2 regions of the Undibacterium sp. Tian12W genome follow, and region 2 is predicted to be linked to the other one. Evidence: predicted binding sites of a transcription regulator. Region 2 holds the regulator's gene; the other holds the start of a gene.
What was found. Region 2 encodes LexA, which represses DNA repair genes until DNA is damaged. Its sites were predicted from a motif close to ACTGTATNNNNATACAGT; they were not measured.

Region 1: the regulator LexA is predicted to act here: its motif matches at 3,940-3,957, upstream of ACO0LI_RS02380 (DNA polymerase Y family protein).

Annotation. Positions count from the first base shown of each region.
Region 1 covers NZ_JBMPPK010000002.1:53,122-58,462, reverse strand. The annotation lists gene ACO0LI_RS02395 (M16 family metallopeptidase) at 1-1,095, shown strand, start outside; gene ACO0LI_RS02390 (HD domain-containing protein) at 1,177-1,710, shown strand; gene ACO0LI_RS02385 (substrate-binding periplasmic protein) at 1,767-2,540, shown strand; gene ACO0LI_RS02380 (DNA polymerase Y family protein) at 2,563-3,720, opposite strand; gene ACO0LI_RS02375 (thioredoxin family protein) at 4,066-4,533, shown strand; gene ACO0LI_RS02370 (PAS domain-containing protein) at 4,568-5,341, shown strand, end outside.
Region 2 covers NZ_JBMPPK010000014.1:41,056-46,396, reverse strand. The annotation lists gene ACO0LI_RS18320 (replicative DNA helicase) at 1-182, opposite strand, end outside; gene rplI (50S ribosomal protein L9) at 351-803, opposite strand; gene rpsR (30S ribosomal protein S18) at 830-1,114, opposite strand; gene priB (primosomal replication protein N) at 1,124-1,423, opposite strand; gene rpsF (30S ribosomal protein S6) at 1,452-1,820, opposite strand; gene lexA (transcriptional repressor LexA) at 2,086-2,742, shown strand; gene ACO0LI_RS18290 (hypothetical protein) at 3,219-3,659, opposite strand; gene ACO0LI_RS18285 (hypothetical protein) at 3,678-4,184, opposite strand; gene lon (endopeptidase La) at 4,388-5,341, opposite strand, start outside.

The DNA.
Region 1 (5,341 bases), on a different contig from region 2:
GAAAAACTCAGCCATCAGCAATTTACCGAAGAACTCGACAAGCTCAAGGCCAAGCTGCAAATCAATGGCAATGCGACGATGGTGAATATCCAGGTAGAAACCATACGCGACAATCTGCCACGCGTACTGGAACTGGTGCGCGATTCCCTGCGCCAGCCCGCCTTCAATGAAGCTGAATTCACACAACTGTTGAATTCGCAATTGGCACAGCTGGAAGAGTCACGCAAAGAACCGCAATCAGTCGCTGTTGATGCCGGTAAAAAAGCCCAAAACATTTATTCCAGCGATGACCCGCGCTACTACCGCAGCATCGATGAACAGATTGCTTACCTGAAAACGGCCAAACTGGCCGATGCCAAGGCATTTTGGAAAGAATTTTATGGTGCCAATCATCCAGGCCAGGCGCAAATTGCCGTCGTGGGTGAGTTTGATGCCAACAAAGTAAAAGCGGAATTGCAAACTGCCTTTGGCGACTGGAATACGCAGAAAAAATTCACCCGCGTTGCCCGACCTTATCAGGTCACCAAGGCAGATGATAAACAAATCATCACACCGGACAAGGCAAACGCCTTCTTCTATGCCGGCATGCAACTGCCATTGGGCATCAAGCACCCTGATTACCCTGCACTGGTTTTGGGTAACTACCTGCTGGGTGGCAGCGCCAACTCACGTATTTTGAACCGTATCCGTCAAAAAGATGGTGTCAGCTATGGTGGTGGTTCTGGCTTCAATGCTTCTGCCCTCGATGAAGTAGCCACTTTTTCCGTAGGCGCTATTTATGCACCGCAAAACCGTGCCAAGCTGGAAACCGGCATACGCGAAGAAATCAACCGGGTACTGACTGAAGGCTACACACAGGCAGAACTGGAAGATGGCAAGAAGAGCCTGATCCAGCAGTACCAGCTCGAACGCAGCCAGGACGCAGCACTGGCACCAACACTGGCGAACAATCTCTACCTGGGCCGCAATATGCAATACCGTGCTGAAGTAGAGAAAAAGATACAGGCACTGACCGTGGTACAGGTAAAAGAAGCCATGGCCAGACACCTGGGATACGAAAAAACCGTGCGCGTATTTGCGGGTGATTTTAAATAATCAGTTTTAGTCGTTTTTAAGAGGTGGGCTTGCACGTCATTCCGTGCAAGCCTTTTTTATTAGCCATCCTCACTGCTCATCATGCTCAACACCACCACTGACGCTTACCAGTTGCTGTCAACACTTGGCGCAAAAGAACGCCTGCTCACCCATGTCAAACTGGTCGGTGAAGCAGCGGACTTGTTGATCGCACAATTTGAAGACATGGGTCTGGCATTCGATGCAAATCTGATACGCCTTAGTGCCGCCATCCATGACGCCGGGAAAATCCTGCATCCCAATGAACTCGATGGCCCCGGCTCACTGCATGAACCTGCTGGTGAAAAAATGCTGCTGGAACAAGGCGTGCAAAGTATCGTTGCCCGCTGCTGTGTGACTCACGCACAATGGCAAGGGGAAGGCTTGAGCCTGGAAGAATTAGCTGTCGCAACAGCAGACAAGTTATGGAAGGGCAAGCGCGAGGCTGAACTGGAAATGAAACTGATACAGGCAATCGCACTGCAAAAGCAAGTTGAGCACTGGGATATTTTCACCACACTTGACGATGTATTTGAAACCATTGCCGCTGGAGGCAGTGACAGACTGGAACGCAGCAGGTATGTAACTATCTCTTAAAGTTGCCCAGGCATACTTGCGCTACACTCAATTCTTGCCCACGCTAGCCTTATGCCATGAGTGTACGGTTGTTCCGTTTTCTTTTTATCATCGCAGCCAGTTTGTCAGGTGCGTCGTCTCTGGCCGCCGACAGGCCTGTCATGCAACTCGCCTCACTGGAGTGGGCACCGTATGTGGGCTCACATCTGCCCGATGAAGGCTTGACGTCAGTCATCGTCAAAGCGGCGGCCTTGCAGGCGGGGATGGACACCCATATCAGTTACACACCCTGGAGCCGTGCCGTGCAACTGGGGCAGAATGATCCTTCTTACGCTGGCTATTTCCCTGCATTTTATTTAAAGGAACGGGAAAAAACCTGCTATTTCTCGGCGCCGCTGGGCACCAGCGCCATCGGCTTGGCATCGTTGAAAGACAGGCATTTCGACTGGAAAAATTATGCTGATCTGAAAGGCCTGACCGTAGGCGTGGTACAAGACTATGCCAATGGTGAAGAATTTGATGCCCAGGTCAAAAAAGAACAATTGAGACTTGATGTGGCACCATCAGACATCAGCAATTTGCGCAAACTGATGGCAGGGCGGGTGGATGTGGTCGTCATCAGCAAGGATGTCTTGCGGCAGTTGCTGATCACTGAGACTAGTTTAAAGAACGGGCAGGAAAGCATTATTTTCCATCCCAAAGAAGTCATCAATTTTTCCCTGCACATCTGCTTCCAGCGTAATGAACGGGGATTAAAATATCAACAACTCATCAATCCTTATCTGGAAAAACTCAATCTCAGGAAAATTGAAAACCTGTATTTCCAGCAAATGCAGAGTGCACAACCGTAACATTCATTCCAAAGATTAGTAATCAAGTGTCATCAAACAGCATGCCCTGGCTGACTTGCCGCTCATTGCTGACATCCGCCTCTCTGATCAGGGCACTGGCCCTTACGCCCAGCAAGCGAAAGCGGTGTTCCAGCGCCACTCTGCGCAAACATTCTCCTGCCGTCCTGCGTATGACGGCAGGATCAGCCGTGGCAACAGGAATGGTGATGTCACGGGTAGAGATACGAAAATCGGTATAGCGTATCTTGATACCCACGGTTTTGCAGCGGTAACCCTTTTTTGTTAAGTCCCTTGCCAGGCGAGTGCAAAGGTCAGTGAATATCTCGGTCAATACCGCCTTGTCGTGAACGGCGTGCAAGTCGCGGTCAAAGGTAGTTTCCCTGCTGATGACCTTGGGCTCGGACTCTGTAGAAATCTCCCTGTCATCAATGCCGCGCGCCGCGTTATACAGCCAGCCAGCATAATTACTGCCAAAGGTCGTTTGCAGCAGCCCCAGGTCTGCATTGGACAACTCGCCCACAGTGTTGATACCCAGGCTAGCCAGGCGCTCAGTTGCTTTTGGCCCTATGCCATTCACTTTTTTAACGGGCAAGGGCCATATTCGCGTTGGCACGTCCTCCATATGCAATATGGTCAGGCCATCAGGTTTGTCCAGGTCAGAGCCTATCTTTGCCAACAACTTGTTTGGAGCGACACAAATCGAGCAAGTCAGACTGGTTGCCTCAGCAACGGCCCGCTTCAGGCTACTTGCCAGTTCGCGCGTTTCTTGCGGATGGTCGCTCAGGTCGATATAGATTTCATCTATGCCGCGGTTTTCAATTTTGGGCGCAATCTTGCCGACCGCTTCTTTAAACAACCGGGAGTAATGGCGATAGGAATCAAAGTCCGTTGGAAGCAAATACACATCCGGCGCCAGCTTTGCCGCCTTCATGATGCCCATCGCAGAAAATATGCCGAGCGCCCGCGCTGCATAAGTCGAGGTGGTAGCGACACCGCGCCCGACATAGTCCTTGATGCGCGAAAACTCATGCGTGCCATCCCCTTTGGGAATCGGACGATGTGAAGAGCCCCCGCCTATCAATACCGCCTGCCCCTTAAGCTCTGGATATCTTAACAATTCAACAGATGCATAAAATGCATCCATGTCCAGATGGGCAATCCGGCGTGGTTTATTATTCATGACAATCAACAATAGCCTTGTAATAAATCATGGCAAGCATGGTGCTTCCCATCATTGCATGCCGCCGGGTAGCAAGGCCATCGTACTGCGCACTGTATAAACATTTTCAAGAACTGCGCCACTTAAAGAACTAATAAGATTAAAAAGCGAAATTAAAAACAAGATCAAAAACTGGATTAAAAACAGGAATAAGCTATTTTATCCTGAATTGCACAAATAACTGAACATACATACAGCAAAACCCGATTTTTCATCAAACAGAGAATTACAGCCACATACTGTTTAAGCTAAGATAGACTCATCCTGCATTTGTCGCTTTTTCCTGCGTTTTCTAATGGATTAATGATGAAAAAACTGCTTTCCCTGCTTTTTGCATTCAGTCTGGTACTGGCTGTCAGCCCGGCCAGTGCTGCCCCACCTCAGGCTTATGATGAAACTGCCGACGCCCAGGCCGCGATCAACAAAGCGCTGGCAGAAGCCAAAAAAGTCGATAAAAAAGTCCTGGTCATCTTTGGTGCCAACTGGTGCAAAGATTGCCTGGAGCTCGACAAATCCATGCATGGCAAAAATGAGCCTCTGCTGGCCACAAAGTTCATCACCGTTAAAGTGAACGTGGGCCAGTTTGACAAGAATAAGGAGCTGGTAGATTTCTATGGTAATCCTACCAAGAAAGGCATACCAGCTGCTGTCTTGCTGAGGCCGGACAATAGCGTGCTGTTCGCCTCCAAGGGTGGCGAATTGTCGAATGCGCGCAAGATGAGTGAACAGGGCGTTTATGATTTCTTTGACGAAATCACTGCCCTTTACCGCTGAATAGCATAGACAGATATGGAAAAGACTACCTGGCATGTCTGAGTTACCTGCAATGTCAGCCGAGCTTGCACCAGAAGAAACCGAACTGGCGGCATTGCAACGCAGTCACGCCTTGCTGTCCAATTTCTCCCGCTGCCTGCCGGGCATGTTTTATCAGTTCCGCCGTTATCCAGACGCCCGTTTTTGCCTGCCCTATGCGAGTGAGGCAGTAGAAACTTTTTTTGGTGTCAAGGCTGAGCAATTGCGTGAAGATGCCAGCTTCATGTTCGCCAAAGTGCATCCCGATGATTTGCCAAAAATGATCGTGGCCGTGCGCAAGTCCTTTGTCGATCTTACCCCCTGGCACCAGGAATACCGCATCATTGCAGATGGCCAACCCGATCGCTGGGTCGTTGGCGACGCCACTCCTGAACGCCTGCCTGATGGCAGTGTGCTCTGGCATGGCTTCCTGAGTGACAATACCGAACGCAAACTGACCGAGCAAAGATTGCTGGCCGCAGAGCGCCAGCGTAGCCTGGTCATGAAAGCCTCTAACCAGGGTTTGTATGACATCAATCTGCAAACCGGTGACGGCAGCTTCAGCCCCGAATATTTGCAAATGCTGGGCTACGATCCTGGCGATTTTGCTCACCCCCAGCAGTTCTGGGATTATTTCTGGGGCACGGGCGTACATCCCGATGATGTCGCGAATCTCAAACAGGCTTACAAAGCCCATGCAGCGGCACAAGGCGGGGCAGATTACCACGCCGAGTTCCGGCAAAAAAACAAGGCAGGTGAATGGCGCTGGATCATGTCGCTAGGCAGCATT
Region 2 (5,341 bases):
ACCATGCACTGGAAAATGATCCTGTGGTCATAACGATAAAAATCTTCTTCGTTGATGAAGTCGGCAATACGATCCCAGGCGGCATTGTCAAGCAGCAAACCTCCGAGAACAGATTGCTCTGCTTCTATGGAATGAGGGGGGACACGCAAGGCATCAAGTTGAGGATCAGAACCAGCTTTCATGGCGCGCATTATAACCGTTAAATCAGACTATCAGAACGTCCCAGCATGGAGAAATGAACCAGTTTGTGACAAGTTTGTGACAAATAGCCAAATAGCCCAAAATTCAGCCATCGACATAAAAAAAGCCGGGAAAACCCGGCTTTTTTTTGAATTTGCCAAGACAGCAAATTAAGCGTGTTCGCCTACTACTGCAACATTAACGTCAACAACAACGTCAGTATGCAAAGCAACGGAAACACTGTGCTCGCCAGCGATCTTCAACGGACCTTGTGGCAAACGTACTTGTGCTTTTTCTACTGCGAAACCTTGTTTAGTCAGGGCTTCAGCGATATCAGCATTAGTGACGGAACCAAACAAACGGCCATCTACACCAGATTTTTGTGTGATTTGTACGGTCAGACCGGACAGTTTTTCGCCTTGAGCTTGAGCTGCTGCCAATTTGGCTGCTGCTGCTTTTTCCAGTTCAGCGCGTTTTGCTTCGAATTCAGCAACTGCAGCTGTCGTAGCACGACGAGCCATACGTTGTGGAATCAAAAAGTTACGTGCATAGCCGTCTTTAACGCGAACTACATCACCCAGATTGCCGAGATTAACGACTTTATCCAACAGAATAACTTGCATATTTTTCTCCTTTACCTTGTCGTCAATTACGCTGTGTGCAAATCAGTGTATGGCAGCAACGCGAGGTAACGTGCACGTTTGATTGCAGTGTCAACTTGACGTTGATACAGCGCTTTTGTACCGGTCAAACGTGCTGGCATGATTTTGCCGTTTTCTTGCACGAAATCTTTCAGTGTGTCGATGTCTTTGTAGTCAACTTTTTCTACATGTGCTGCTGTGAAGCGGCAGAATTTTTTGCGTTTGAACAAAGGGTTTTGTTGTTGACGCTTTTGCTTCAATTTGCTTTTGTCGAATTTTTTACCGAATGCCATTTTTGGCTCCTAATCTAGTAAATGTGTCTCGAATTCAGTGATGTGAAAAACGAGACTTTTGCTATTGCGATTTTTGCGCGCTAAAAAACCGGTGAATTCCATGGGCTGTTCCAAGGCAATTTCTGTAAAACGCTGGGATATTTCACCAGCAGCCATCGCAGAAATTTCAAACTCGACCTGCCGAACTGTGTTCGCCTCACGAGCCTCTGAACTATGCATCAAGGTAGCAGAAGCTATCGGGATACCGGCCGGGGTGTAGCGCAATGCGCTTTTTTCCACAATCCGGGCTACGAGCTTCAGCTGATTCACTATTTTTTTACGCGACCTTTGTCAATTATTAAGCAGCAGGCGCTTCAACACGTTGCGCTTTTGCAGCATCTTCTTTCTGAACAGCTTTCATCATAGGAGAAGGTGTTGTTTCTGCTTTTTTCAATTTGACTGTCAGGTGACGCAAGACAGCATCATTGAATTTGAATGCTGTTTCCAACTCGAGCAGAGTTTCAGCATCGCATTCGATGTTCAAGCAAACATAGTGTGCTTTTGCCAATTTTTGAATCATGTAAGCCAATTGACGACGACCCCAGTCTTCAACGCGGTGGATTTGACCACCACGGGCTACAACACTTGCCTTGTAGCGCTCGATCATTGCAGGAACTTGCTCGCTCTGATCTGGATGTACGATAAATACGATTTCATAATGACGCATATATTCTCCTTGTGGACAATAAAAATAGCCCGCCTCGGCGTCAAGACGAGTGCGGGAAGAGGAAAGCCGACAATAATAACCCAGTTTTTCATATTGATCAATTAGATCAGTGACTTAGGCTATTTATCTGCCAATTCCCGAAGGTAAGTGAGGTATTTTTTTCACATTTCTCAGTAATTGCGGTCATTTTGACTTGCATATTCAGCTTTACTGTATAAAAATACAGACTGCTTGTATATACAGCACCTTAACACTAGAAAACGCCATGCTCAAACTCACTTCCCGCCAGGAACAAATCCTGAACCTGATCAAAGACGCCATTCAAAACACGGGCTTTCCTCCTACCCGCGCCGAGATTGCGACAGAACTGGGGTTTCGCTCCACCAATGCGGCAGAAGAACATTTGCAAGCACTGGCACGCAAAGGCGTTATAGAAATTGCGGCAGGCACTTCACGCGGCATACGCCTGCTGGAGTCAGAGTTGTCCAGCCATATCACAGGCAAGCAACTGGCCTTGCCCCATCCTGCCCTGCTGCAACTAGCCCTGCCACTGGTTGGCCGGGTTGCTGCCGGCTCGCCGATACTGGCAAGTGAACATATAGAATCGACTTACCACGTAGATCCTGCCCTGTTCTCTGCCAAACCAGATTTTTTACTGAAGGTACGTGGCATGTCCATGCGTGACGCTGGCATACTTGATGGCGACTTGCTGGCAGTCAAAAAGGCAGACAGTGCCCGCAATGGCCAGATCGTTGTTGCCCGCCTCGGTGATGATGTTACCGTCAAACGCTATAAAAAAACTGGCAGTTTGATCGAGCTGATGCCAGAAAACCCGGATTATCCTGTGATCAAGATTGGTGATACGGAAGAAGATTTCGCGCTGGAAGGCCTGGCTGTCGGCCTAATGCGCAACTGGGTTTGAGGTCAGCCCGGGCGTGATCCTCCCCTCTCATCCGGATCACGCCCGGCTCGTCCCCAAACTTTTTTGATAGTGGCGCCAAAGGATGCACCTGCTATCAACAGTTCACGTGCTGAATTTGCGAGTTGACATAATCTCAGCCAACCCCCAACAGAATTTACTTGGGGCAGCGCAAAGATCAGAAGCAAAAAGTTCGCGAAACACTACTCCACGCCCACCCAATAGTCTCGCCTTGCAAGACGAGACTATTCATACTGCTAAAAGCATTTCGAGCGCGCATCGCGATAACATAACTAATGAACTCTTTTACGTCACTCTTTATGATTGATGCCTTATAGTTTCGCTGACTCTATACTTGCCGAGATATTGATGTTGATCATGTAAGCGATATTGATCGCAACATTTCTAGCGTACTTTTACAGAAAAACAGGCATTCTTACTTGCATAGGACCTGAGTTGATTTATCCGGATACTGTCAGCTATTCTCCATCCAAATCCAATATCAATTCAGCCTCTGCTTTCTTGCCATAGGCAATCGCATCTTGCGACTTGATGAAGGGTAGTCCATCCTCATCATTCAGAATTAATCCGTTGGACATTGAACACAAGACTGCTGACGCAATAGTCGACGCTATCAGTTCAGTTAAATCACTGTGCGTCGAAAAGGTCACCAGATAATCTCTACCCTTAAGCTGCGGTGTCGCATCTTCGTCCAAAAAATCGTCTTCCAACTCTTCGAAAAAATATTCGAACCCAGTTTCTTCACCCTTGTATATGCAGGGCAAAAACCCGGAAAATTCTTCAACATCAAAATCCGTGTCAATTTGCAGATCAAACTCTGCATCCGCAATTGCTTGCGCCCATCGCTTGGGGATAGGCATTTTCTCTTTTTCTAGAATCACAAAAATATCGACAGACATATTTCACCTGGTAAAAAATCAAATATATGGCTCTTGCTGGAAGCCTCGTGCAATTCCGGCTTTTACCATTTCTATCCGTTCGGGAGTCGGATGATAGCCACGCTTCCCAACGTAGGCCACATACGTTTCATATGAACGAACTGTCGGAAACCAGGGTAGAGCGTATTTATCAATTAATTCCAATACAGATCTTAAAACTTGTTCAATATCTTCCTCATTTTCGACAGAAAACATTGGGTCGCTAAACATATTTTTGGGAAAATCCTCAGAGAGGCGGCCACCAATCAATATATAGTCGGGTGGGAACTCTCCAAGTTCACCATTTGGATGATTTACCCAAGGCGACCAGATCGTTACATTGATATCAAGAAATCCGCCTGAACTTATTCTTGCGACAAACATATCAAATAAAGGCCCGCGCTTACGCCAAAAAGTAAATTTCTTTTCTACGGCAAACCCGCGCCGCCGCATCGCGTCGTGGAACCATTTGCTCGCGTGTTTATCAAGTTGCGCCAAAGTAGTCATAGAACCAGACCATTTCCAATCTAAAAATAAAGAGAATGAATCATAGATTAAATTGAACCCGTGTTGACAACAATTTAACATTACCGCAATTGCGCAACGACATAAAACTGCCTGCAAAAAAAATCGCCCGATTCAAAAATCGGGCGATTTCATTTTTTTGTTGCCAGCACTTGGCTGGCAAGCACCAACAAATGCTGACTAACTTAGTGCTTTACCACAGTCGTATCCGCTGGTGTTTCTGGCGTTGCCGGTGTTGCTGCGGCAGCCACAGGGACTGGTTCGTCAACCAAAGGAACAGGCTGGGTTTCCAGTGCAATTTCCAGGACCTTGTCTATCCAGCGTACCGGGATGATTTCCAGTTTGTTTTTGACATTGTCCGGGATCTCAGCCAGATCCTTGGCATTTTCCTCAGGTATCAATACTGTCTTGATACCACCACGGTGAGCAGCGAGCAATTTCTCTTTCAAGCCACCGATAGGCAATACTTCGCCGCGCAGGGTGATCTCACCAGTCATGGCGACATCAGCACGAACCGGGATGCCAGTAAATACTGACACCAGAGCCGTAGTCATGGCGATACCGGCAGATGGACCATCTTTTGGTGTTGCGCCTTCTGGTACGTGGATATGGATATCACTCTTCTCGAATACATCCGCCTTGATACCAAGACGCTTGGCGCGGCTGCGTACCACTGTGCGGGCTGCTTCTATCGATTCTTTCATGACATCGCCCAGAGTACCGGTACGGATAACCCCGCCTTTACCTGGCATGTTCACAGCTTCTATAGTCAAGAGATCACCACCAACTTCAGTCCAGGCCAAACCAACTACCTGACCAATCTGGTTATCCTTGACGGCGACACCAAAGTCATAGCGGCGCACACCCAGGTACTTGTCCAGATTTTTTGAATTGACCGTGGCTTTTTTCTCGGTCTTTTTGAGCAAGAGCATTTTCACGACCTTGCGGCAAATCTTGGAGATTTCCCTTTCCAGCGAACGCACGCCAGCTTCACGGGTGTAATAGCGAATGATGTCGCGTATTGCACTCTCAGCCACAGTGATTTCGCCTTCTTTCAAACCATTATTCTTGATTTGCTTGGGCAATAAATAACGCTGCGCAATGCTGGTTTTTTCATCTTCGGTGTATCCCGACAGACG